Regions from separate parts of the Streptomyces sp. NBC_00289 genome, predicted to be linked through region 2. Evidence: riboswitches for the same ligand, from Rfam matches in the RefSeq annotation. Region 2 holds a riboswitch; each other region holds the start of a gene.

Region 1 (3,262 bases), 160 kb from region 2:
ACACCGGAGACAGCTCCGCCGGAGACGGCACCACCGCGAGGAGGGGTTCGCGATGACCCGACCGTCCACCCGCCACGTCCCGCCCGAGTTCACCGAACGCCCCGCTGCGGGGAGCAGGGCGACGGATCCGTTCTCGAAGATGCTGGAGGCGCGGATCGTCTTCCTCGGGACGCCGGTCGACGACGCCTCCGCGAACGACGTGACGGCGCAGCTCCTGCACCTCGAGCACCGCGATCCCGACCGGGACATCTCCCTCCACATCAATTCCCCGGGCGGTTCCTTCCGCGCGATGGCGGCGATCTACGACACGATGCGGTTCGTCGGCTGTGACGTGGAGACGGTCTGCCTGGGCCGGGCCGGGCCGTCCGCCGCGGTGTTGCTGGCCGCGGGAACGCCGGGCAAACGCCTCGCGCTGCCGGGCGCGGTGGTCACGCTCCACCAGCCCTCACCGCCCGGCCCGCTGGAGGGTCAGGCCAGTGATCTCGCCATCCGCGCCCGGGAGTTGTCCCGTGCCCGGGCCCGTCTCGAGGAGCTGCTCGTACGGCACACGGGCCGCGAACCGGAGCAGGTGAGCGCGGACATCGAGCGGGAGACGATCATGGACGCGCGACAGGCTCTGGAGTACGGCCTGGTGGACCGCATCGTCGCCGGCCACCCCGCTTCGCACACCGAGCCCGGCGACAGGTGAGCCGCAGATGCTGCCACCGGAGCTGCCGCCGCTGCCTGCCCTGACCCGAGCCGAAGGTGAGTTGATCGACCGTTACCTGGACGTCGTCGACCTGCTCGGCCGTATCAACCCCGCACGCCACGGGGACACCTACCGGGGCCTGCGTGCCGCCCAGGCCCTGGTCGCCCAGGCGGCCCTGCTGCGCGACGCGCTGGAGCTGATGCACCGGCGCGGCGAGACCGAACTGCACGCCCCCACCCTGGCCCGCGCGCTGCGCGTACTGGACGGGGAGCGCCGCACGGCCCGCGTCACGGTGCCCGCGGACACCGACAGTTGACGCACCCTCCCCTGTCCCGGACACCCGCCGCGACGCGGAGCATCCGGGACACGTTGAAACGGACCAAAAGGCGTACCGCCGATTGGAGTAGACGCACGTCCTCTTTCGGGGCCCCCGAAGTTGCGCAACGCGCGTAGCCCCGGGGCGGAATCGGACATTCCTGTGCAGGTCCGAGGGTGCGCGACCCCTCCAACGGCCCTTCGAACACAGGGGTGTCCACCCGAACGGGTGAGTGGTGAGTAACAACACAAACCCCCGATTCCGTTGGGATTTTCGGACATCTGTCAGCCAAGATCCCTGTCTGACGACAAGACCCCGCCACAGCGGCGGGGCGATCCGGGCGGACGCCGAGTCCTGCCGCCGCACGGATGACCGGTCGACAGGAGTGGTTCGGCAGGAGTGGAGGACCCAAGCACGACGGGTCGCAGGAACGGTCACGCCATGACCGGGTCGAGCAGCCCTTGGGGTGAAGCCGCAACCGCGGCCGGGCAACTTCGCCAGCCCGAATCCGACAGGTCATCCTTCACAGGCGGCTGACGAAGGGTTGCGCATGACTGCGCTCAATCGTGTCCCGTCGCTCATGGTCCGGGCCGGTACGGCTTCGGCTCTGACCATCGCCGCTGTGGGCGGCTCCGTCGTGATCCCGGGCGTCGCCTCCGACGCCGCGGCCGCCACGACGGCGACGAAGGCACTGCACATCGCGGCTTCCAAGAAGGGTTCCCCGTACAAGTACGGGGCCGCCGGGCCGCGCCGGTTCGACTGCTCCGGGCTCACGCTGTACTCGTTCAAGAAGGCGGGCAAGAAGCTGCCCCGTACGGCGGCCCAGCAGTACAACAAGACGCACCACATCTCCTCCAGGAGCCGTAAGGCCGGAGACCTGGTGTTCTTCCACTCGGGGTCCAGCGTCTACCACGTCGGTATCTACGCCGGGAAGGGCAAGATCTGGCACGCCCCGAAGACCGGGGACGTGGTGCGGCTGCAGAAGATCTGGACGAAGAGCGTCTGGTACGGCCGGGTCAGCTGACTCTCCCGGGGAGGCGGCGGTCGCCTGACACGCCGCCGCCTCCCCGGGGTCCGACACGGGCTCGCATGGTTACCCTCTCCCGAGGTGGTTACCCGTGCGCCCATGGCCGACCACAGTCCCTGCACGGCACGCAACGAGACGCCGCTGGAGCGCGCGGATCGCAACTTCAGCGAGCTGCTCCAGGAACTGCGCGTCACGCAGACCGGGGTGCAGATCCTCTTCGCGTTTCTGCTGACGCTGGCCTTCACCCAGCGCTTCCCGTCCCTCGACACGTTCCAGCGCGCCACGTTCGTCGCCACCCTGCTGCTGTCGGTCCTCGCGGCCGCGCTGTTCACGGCGCCCGCCGCGCTGCACCGCTCGCTCTTCCAGCAGCGCGCGAAACCGCGCATCGTCCAGGTCTCCTCGCGGCTGGCCGCGGTCGGCATGGGGGTCCTGGTGCTCGCGTTCACGGGTTCGGTGCTGCTCGTGGTCGACGTGACGACCAACCGGGCCGGCGGAGCGGCCGCGGGCGGGGGGACCCTGCTCGTGTGTCTCGGCCTGTGGGGGCTGCTCCCCCGGCTGGTGCGCCGGGCGGGCCTCGCCGACGAGCGGGCCGCGGCCGGGCGGCCGGCCCCGGCCCGGCTGATTCCGGCACATCGCGAGCCGTCCGCACACCGGGAGACGCCCCTACGCCATGAGCCGCTCCTACGCCGTGAGCCGCCCGTACGCCGCCTGTGACGTCCCCGGAGACCCTGGCGCCACCGGTCGGCCGCGCTACGGCTCCTGCTGCCCCGCCGCGGGCACCGGCTCGACCGGGACCGTCCACGGCAGCTCGATGAAGACCGTCTTGCCGCCCTCCCGGGTGGGCCGCACTCTCAGCTTGCCGCCGTACTCCGCGGTGAGCCAGCGGATGATCACCATGCCCCGGCCGTTGTCCTGCTGGACGGCGGCCGGCAGCCGTTTGGGGAATCTCGGGTGACTGTCGGTGACACCGATGCGCAGGTGCTCGTCTCGGTCGAGCGCGATGTCCACCGTGAAGGTGGGTGACCGCCCGAAGGTGTGCTGTACGGCGTTGGTGGCGAGTTCCGAGACGATGAGCCGGATGGTGTCGGCCGCCTCCGTGTCCGCCGGCAGCCCCCACTCCGTCAGGGTGCTCGCCACATAGGCACGGGCCGCGGAAACCGAAGCGGGATCGCTCGGCAGAGTGACGGATGCTTCCAGATGGTCTGCCATGGCGACGTCGTCCCTTTCCCAC
Region 2 (3,262 bases):
CTCTCACGGGCACGGGCACGGGGACGCGTCCGCGCATGCGGCCGTGCGGCCACGGGTCCGCGGGCGGCCCTGCGCTCAGGGTCTCAGGCGAGCCGCACGGCTCCGCGGATCGCCGACTCCCCGGCGAAGTAGACCGACTCCTCGCGGATGTACGTGCCAGGTCCCGGCGCGTGGATCATCATGCCGTTGCCGGTGTAGAGGCCGAGGTGGCTCAGGTCGTCGTGGAAGAAGATCAGGTCTCCGGGCCGGACGTCGCCGAGGGGTATCACCGTGCCGGCGCTCGCCTGATCGGGTGCGTTGCGGGGGAGGGCGACGCCGGCCGCCCGCCAGGCGGCCTGGGTCAGGCTGCCGCAGTCGTACGACTCCGGCCCGGTCGCCCCCCACACGCACGGCCTGCCGATCTGGGCGCGGGCGAACTCCATTGCCCGCACGGCCTTTCCGCCGTTCCCCTGGTCCTGAAGGACGACCGGGGCGACGGCTGCCGCCGGAAGGCCCGTGTCGAGGACCGAAGGGGTGCTCGCGATCACGTCCGGGCCGGGCACCGGCTGCTGCTGCCACGCCACCTCTTCGACCGTAGGGCGAGTCGGTTCCGTGATCGCGACAGCGGGGACGGCGGGCAGGTCGGGGAAGGTGAGCCAGGATTCCTGGACCGGCGGAGCCTCGATCGCCGCGACGGGTGTGCGCTGCTGGACGGTGTACCGGGCCATCAGCTCGCGGGCCGCGGCGAGCTTGCGCCGGTTCTGCTCCTTGGAGGACCGCAGGGAGGACCGCTGGGCCTCGGCGGTCGGCGCGGGCTGCGCCGGGACGGCCTCCTGCCGGGGCCCCGGCAGGGCCGGCAGCGCGGGCGTCGGTCCGGCGGTCAACTCGGGCAGGGCGGCGGGAGCGGGTCCCGCGGTCAGCTCCAGTACGGGCCGTGCGGCCGGCCCGGCGGGCAGCTCGGGCACGGCTGCGGGAGGCGGCCCGGCGGTGAGCTCCGGTGCGGCGGAGCGCCGTTCGGCCGGGCGGGCCGTGGGCGCGGCCTCGGGTGTCCTGTCGCGCGGCAGCACCGCGGGGACGGTCGGGCCCACTCGGGTGCGGGCCGCGTCGAACCACTGCCTGGTGACGTTGTCGGCGGAGGCGTCCGTGCGCCTGGGCTCGGCGCGGCGGCGGGTCCCCGTCGTCATGGCGCGGGTCGCGTTGTAGTTGCCGGTGGAGGTTTCCGCCTGGTCGTAGAGCGTGTTGACCCGCTGCTGGACCTCGTCGCGGCTCGGTGTGTCCTCCCCCGAGAGGGGTACGGCGTCGGCGGTCTGGGTGAACAGGGCCACTGAGGTGAGCGCGGCTGTCGCGAGGGCGGAGCCGCGCGGGCCGGGGAGGCTGAGACCTCTGGGGCGCGATGTTCGTTCCGGCGCCATGAGAGACGTACTCCTTCCGTACTCCGCCTACCGGGTTAGCTGACGGGTTCGGGCGGCAGTTCCGGAAGGTGTGCCCTACGGCCGTTGCCCCGTGAGGCGTCTGGCCGATTCACCCCAAGTCTTCGGTTGGGTCCCCGGCTCCGGCTGCCGTGCGGCGCACCGAACTCGGCGGAGGCCGTACGACCCGGCGGGGTCCGCCGGAGCGAGTCGAACGGTCTGACGTCAACTTAACCAACATGTGAGCCTTGTGTGAAGGTTGAAGTGCGGTATGTCCGATACGTAATTGTGACCTTCGTCGTAACCGGGTCGCCGACGCTCAGTTCGCGTCCCGTCGGCCTCGCCATGCCGCGTAGTGGTCCAGCACGGTCTGCTCGATCGGGCGGTAGGAAACACCCAGTTCGTGCACGCTCCTGCTGTTGTCCACCCGGAACCGGATGCCGAGGTGCTTGCGGATGTAGTCCTGGCTCAGCCCGAACGCCGGGCCGAGCACGCGCACCGGCCAGTGGGGGAGCGCGGTGCGCGGCAGGCGGAGGTCGCGGGGGTGGCGGGCCCGGATGATGCGGGACATCTCGTGAAAGGACGTCATGGTTTCCGCGGCGACGATGTAGCGGCCCTTCGCGTCCGGCCGCTCCGCCGCCGCGATGTGCGCCTCGGCCACCTCGCGCACGTCCGCCGTCGTGAAGCTGAAGTCCGGTGCTCCGTAGAAGAAGTAACCCTTGAACAGCTCGTCCAGCAGGAACAGGCTGCCGGACTCCGAGGCGGGGGTCAGGGAAGGACCCAGGATCAGACCGGGGTTGACGGAGACCATGCGCCAGCGGTCCTGGGCCGCCTCCGCGTCCCACGCCGCGCGCTCCGCGAGCGTCTTCGCGTAGTGGTAAGGGTTGTTCTCCACCGTGCTGGTGGTGTTGAAGTAACGCTCCGTCAGCAGCTGGTCGTCCATGTCCATGACGTCGGCGTAGTCACCGAAGATCGCGCCGACGGTGGAGGTGAGGACCAGCCGTTCGACCGTCGGCGCCCGCTCCACGCTCGCCAGCACGTTGCGCGTGCCCAGCAGCGCCGGGTCCACCATGTCCCTGCGGCCGTCCTTGATCTTCTCCGGCATGAGGAACGGCGACGCCACGTGGAACACCACCCGGCTGCCGCGCACCGCCTCGTCGAAGGAACCCTCCCGCAGCAGGTCCGCCTCGAACAGCTCGAGCCGGCCGGGGAACGCCTCGCGCATGGCCCGCAGTGGCCGCACCTTCGCCGAGTCGGCGCCGCCGCGCACGGTGGTGCGGACCCGGTAGCCCCGCTCCAGCAGCCGCCGTACCAGATGACTGCCGACGAAACCGCTGCCACCGGTCACCACCACGGTCTTCTCGCCGTCCACGCCCACGCTGTCACTCCCCGGGTCCGGTCAAGGGCCGCCGGGCTCCCGGCGATCCGCGTCCTGAGGGAAGCGTCGGGCATGTCCGGGCGGAAAGGGAACAGCTGGGGGCAGGCACGCTCACGGCCGTGCCGTGCCTCGCGCCGGGAGAGTTGGCGGGAGCGGGGTGTCACCTCGCACGCCCTGGGACTCCCACGGCTCCGGACGCGCCCCGGTCAGTCCGGGAACCGGACGGTCAGGAAGCGTCCTGCTCGTCGTTCTTCTGCTTGATGCGCGCCGCTTCCTTGCGCACCTCCGCCTGGGTGGCGCGCTCCTTCTCCAGCCACTCGGGCCGGTCCTGCTTCAGCGCCTCGATCTGCTCGGTGGTGAGCGCCTCGGTGACGCCGCCGCGGGCGAGGCCCGCGATGGAGACGCCGAGCTTCGCCGCGACCACCGGGCGGGGGTGCGGTCCGGTGCGCCGCAGTTCCTGGAGCCACTCCGGCGGGTTGGCCTGCAGCTCGCCGAG
Region 3 (3,262 bases), 3.2 Mb from region 2:
CGTCCGCGCGGAGGCGATGGGCGCCGCCACCGTCGGCCGGGCGGCCAGCCAGGCCAGCGCGACCGTGGCCACGGGGGAGTCGTGGGACTGGGCGATCTCGTCGAGGGCGGTGAGGACGCGGCGGCCCCGCTCGGTGTCCAGGTGCTTGCCGGCGGCTCCGGCCCGTGCGCTGTCGACCGTCGTACCGGGGCGGTACTTCCCGCTGAGGAAGCCGGAGGCGAGCGCGGAGTACGGGACGGCGGCGAGACCCGACTGCTCGGCGAGGTCCCGCAGCTCACCCTCGTAGGTGCCGCGCGAGACCAGGTTGTAGTGGGGCTGGAGCGCCACGTACCGGGCCAGGCCCTCACGGTCGGAGAACTCCAGGGAGGCGCGGAGCCGTTCGGGCGAGATGTTGGAGGCGGCGATGTGTCGCACCTTGCCCGCCTTCACCAGCTCGTCGAGCGCGCCGATGATCTCCTCGACCGGGATTTCCGGTTTGTCGAAGTGGGTGTAGTAGAGGTCGATGTGGTCGGTGCCCAGGCGGCGGAGCGACGCGTCGGCGGCCGCCTTGATGTTCGCCGCGGACAGTCCCGGGAACCGCGGGTGCTGGCTGACCTTGGTGGCGATGACGACGTCGGAACGGTTGCCGCGTGCCTTGATCCAGTTGCCGATGACGGTCTCGGACTCGCCGCCCTGGTTGCCCTCGGCCCAGGACGAGTAGGAGTCGGCGCTGTCGACGAAGTTGCCGCCGGCGGCCGCGTAGGCGTCGAGCACCGCGAAGGAGGCGGCCTCGTCGGCGGTCCAGCCGAAGACGTTGCCGCCGAGGGCGAGCGGGAAGACCTCGAGGTCGGATGAGCCGAGCTTGCGGAGAACAGTCATGCTCTTGTTCAACGGGCGGACCGGGGCGGTCCATTCCGCGATCGCCGCAAAGATGCCGTAAACACAGCGACCGGCGGTCCTGACGCCGGGGGGTTGGCGTCAGGACCGCCGGGGTCTCGGTGTCAGGCCGTCAGGGAGTGAGGCCCTTGCCGCGCAGCCACGCCATCGGGTCGATGCCGTCGGCGCTGCCGCCGGGGTGGACCTCGAGGTGCAGGTGCGGCCCGGTCACGTTGCCGGTGGCGCCCACGCGCCCGATCACGTCACCCGTGTTGACCTTCTGGCCCACGGTGACGCTGATGGACGACTGGTGGCAGAACCACAGCTCGGTGCCGTCGTCCAGGGTCAGGATCGTGCGGTAGCCGTAGGAACCGGCCCAGCCCGCCTCGGTGATGGTGCCGCTGTGGATCGCCTTGATCAGCGTGCCGGTGGGCGCGGCGAAGTCGAGGCCGGTGTGGTAGCCGGAGGACCACATGGAGCCGGCCTGGCCGAAGGTCGAGGTGATGGTGTACGAGGAGGTCGGCAGCGTGTACTGCTTGGCCAGCTCGGCCAGGCGCTCAGCCTCGGCCTTCAGCTTGGCGGCCGCCTCGGCCTTCTCCTTCGCGGCGTCGGCCTTGGCCTCGGCCGCCTTCTCCGCCTTGGCGACCGCGGCGGCGGCCTGCTTCTCGGCCGTGGCCGCGGCGGCTGCGGCGGCCTTGGTCTCGACCTGGTCCTGCTGCTGCTCGGCCTGGGCCATGATCCGGCTGCGGAGCACCTCACCGGCGTCGGTGGTGCCCTGCGCCGTTTCGGTGGTGCTCACACCGACGCTGCTGAGCGCGGTCGCGGAGCCCTGGTCGGCGTCGGCGGAGGAGTCGTCGTCCGACAGGAGCGAGCCCACGGACGGCAGGTCGGGAATGGAGATGGAGACCGGCGGCTTGCCGGTGTTGGCGCTGGCCATGCCACCCGCGCCGACGGCGGCTATGACACCGACACCGAGGACGGTGGAGCTGCGGGCGAGTCCCCCGCCGCGCTGCTTGGAGACGCGATGCCGGCCTCGTACGGGGCGAAGGGACTCCTCGGTGGGATTCCACTCCTCCCACGGACCCTCGTCGGTGCGGAGGCCGCCGGAGCCGAAGGGCTCGGTGCTGCGCCGGCTGGGCACGAACGGGGCTTGCGGGGCAGGCGGGTTGGACGCCACGTGGGCGTGCTCCTTTCCTTCCTTCTCGCCTACCGGGTTAGCTGACGGGTTCGGAGCAGGAAGGTCTCCTACGCGCGTATATCCGCCGTGCTGTGCACGGCGACCTACGAGCGATTCACCCCAAGGTGTGGTTCCCCGGTTCCCTTGCGGAATTCGGCGCATGCGCACGGAGCCGACTCTTGTGACGGCTGGGACGACCGCGCTGCGTTATCGAACGTTAATAGACCCGGGTACCCGATTCCAAGCTGTTCCACTTGATCATTAACCTTTCCGGCCAGGAACTTTCGGGTCATGACCGGCGTAATTCGGGCGAGTTGACCTCGGATCAGGAAACTCACGGGTCGTCACGGCCGACGGGATGCTGTGCGCAGGGCGGTCGGCCGCTCACCCGGGGTGACAATGAGGCGAGCTTCACGCACCGCACGCGGCGAGGCGCCGTGACAGACGCACGCCGGACACCACGCACCGAGGGCCGGAACCCTTTCGGATTCCGGCCCTCGGCCTTCAGTAGCGGGGACAGGATTTGAACCTGCGACCTCTGGGTTATGAGCCCAGCGAGCTACCGAGCTGCTCCACCCCGCGTCGTTGAAACCAGTGTACGCCATCCGCGGGACCCGAAGCACACGCGTTGTTCCTGGCCACGCACGCGGCCCGGAACGGGGGTCTCAGCCGAGCAGGTGACGGTTGGGCGCCTGGGCCCGCTCCTCGTACTCCGGGAGTACGGCCACGGCGGCGCCCTCCGTCGCCAGCAACCCGCTCCCGTCGGCCCCCGTGACGAAGGTGTCCGGCTCCCGCCAGGCCGTCACCACCCGCCGCACCCCCGCGTCGAGGATCAGCCGGGCGCAGGGCGCCGGGCGGGAGGCGCGCAGGGCGCAGGGCTCGAGGCTGCTGTAGACCGTGGCGCCGGCCAGCCTCGGGTCGGACGCGTCGAGCTTGGCGAGCGCCGCCTCCTCCGCGTGGACGACCGGGTCGCCGCCCTCCCGCGAGTGGCCGCGCGCGAGCTCCGTGCCGTCGGCCGCCACGACCACGGCGCCCACGCTGAACGCGGTGCTCGACGGCGGGCACCGCTGTGCCAGCTCGCAGGCCAGGGCCAGCCAGTGCCGGTCGGCGGCGGAGGGGACGTCTCCGGTGCCGGGGGCGGTGGGCTCGTACCGCATGAGGACGACGTCCTCGATCCGCCGGGTCTCCACGAGACGCAGCCGTCCGCCCTGGTAGGCGCCGGGGCCGAAC

Evidence for each region. Region 2 has a riboswitch for cyclic di-AMP ahead of OG985_RS39105 (NlpC/P60 family protein). Riboswitches for the same ligand answer to the same signal wherever they lie in the genome.
Region 1: another riboswitch for cyclic di-AMP. It lies ahead of OG985_RS38435 (C40 family peptidase); the one in region 2 lies ahead of OG985_RS39105 (NlpC/P60 family protein).
Region 3: another riboswitch for cyclic di-AMP. It lies ahead of OG985_RS24540 (M23 family metallopeptidase); the one in region 2 lies ahead of OG985_RS39105 (NlpC/P60 family protein).

The regions. Positions count from the first base shown of each region.
Region 1 is NZ_CP108046.1:8,480,582-8,483,843, reverse strand. Features, by position in the region: gene OG985_RS38445 (ATP-dependent Clp protease proteolytic subunit) at 53-688, shown strand; gene OG985_RS38440 (hypothetical protein) at 696-1,004, shown strand; cyclic di-AMP (ydaO/yuaA leader) riboswitch at 1,340-1,551, shown strand; gene OG985_RS38435 (C40 family peptidase) at 1,555-2,028, shown strand; gene OG985_RS38430 (DUF6328 family protein) at 2,131-2,745, shown strand; gene OG985_RS38425 (ATP-binding protein) at 2,782-3,240, opposite strand.
Region 2 is NZ_CP108046.1:8,641,038-8,644,299, forward strand. Features, by position in the region: gene OG985_RS39105 (NlpC/P60 family protein) at 84-1,391, opposite strand; cyclic di-AMP (ydaO/yuaA leader) riboswitch at 1,400-1,572, opposite strand; gene OG985_RS39110 (NAD-dependent epimerase/dehydratase family protein) at 1,708-2,766, opposite strand; gene OG985_RS39115 (DUF5997 family protein) at 2,993-3,262, opposite strand, start outside.
Region 3 is NZ_CP108046.1:5,396,715-5,399,976, reverse strand. Features, by position in the region: gene OG985_RS24545 (aldo/keto reductase) at 1-858, opposite strand, end outside; gene OG985_RS24540 (M23 family metallopeptidase) at 989-2,032, opposite strand; cyclic di-AMP (ydaO/yuaA leader) riboswitch at 2,044-2,201, opposite strand; tRNA gene OG985_RS24535 (tRNA-Met) at 2,541-2,614, opposite strand; gene OG985_RS24530 (dihydrofolate reductase family protein) at 2,698-3,262, opposite strand, start outside.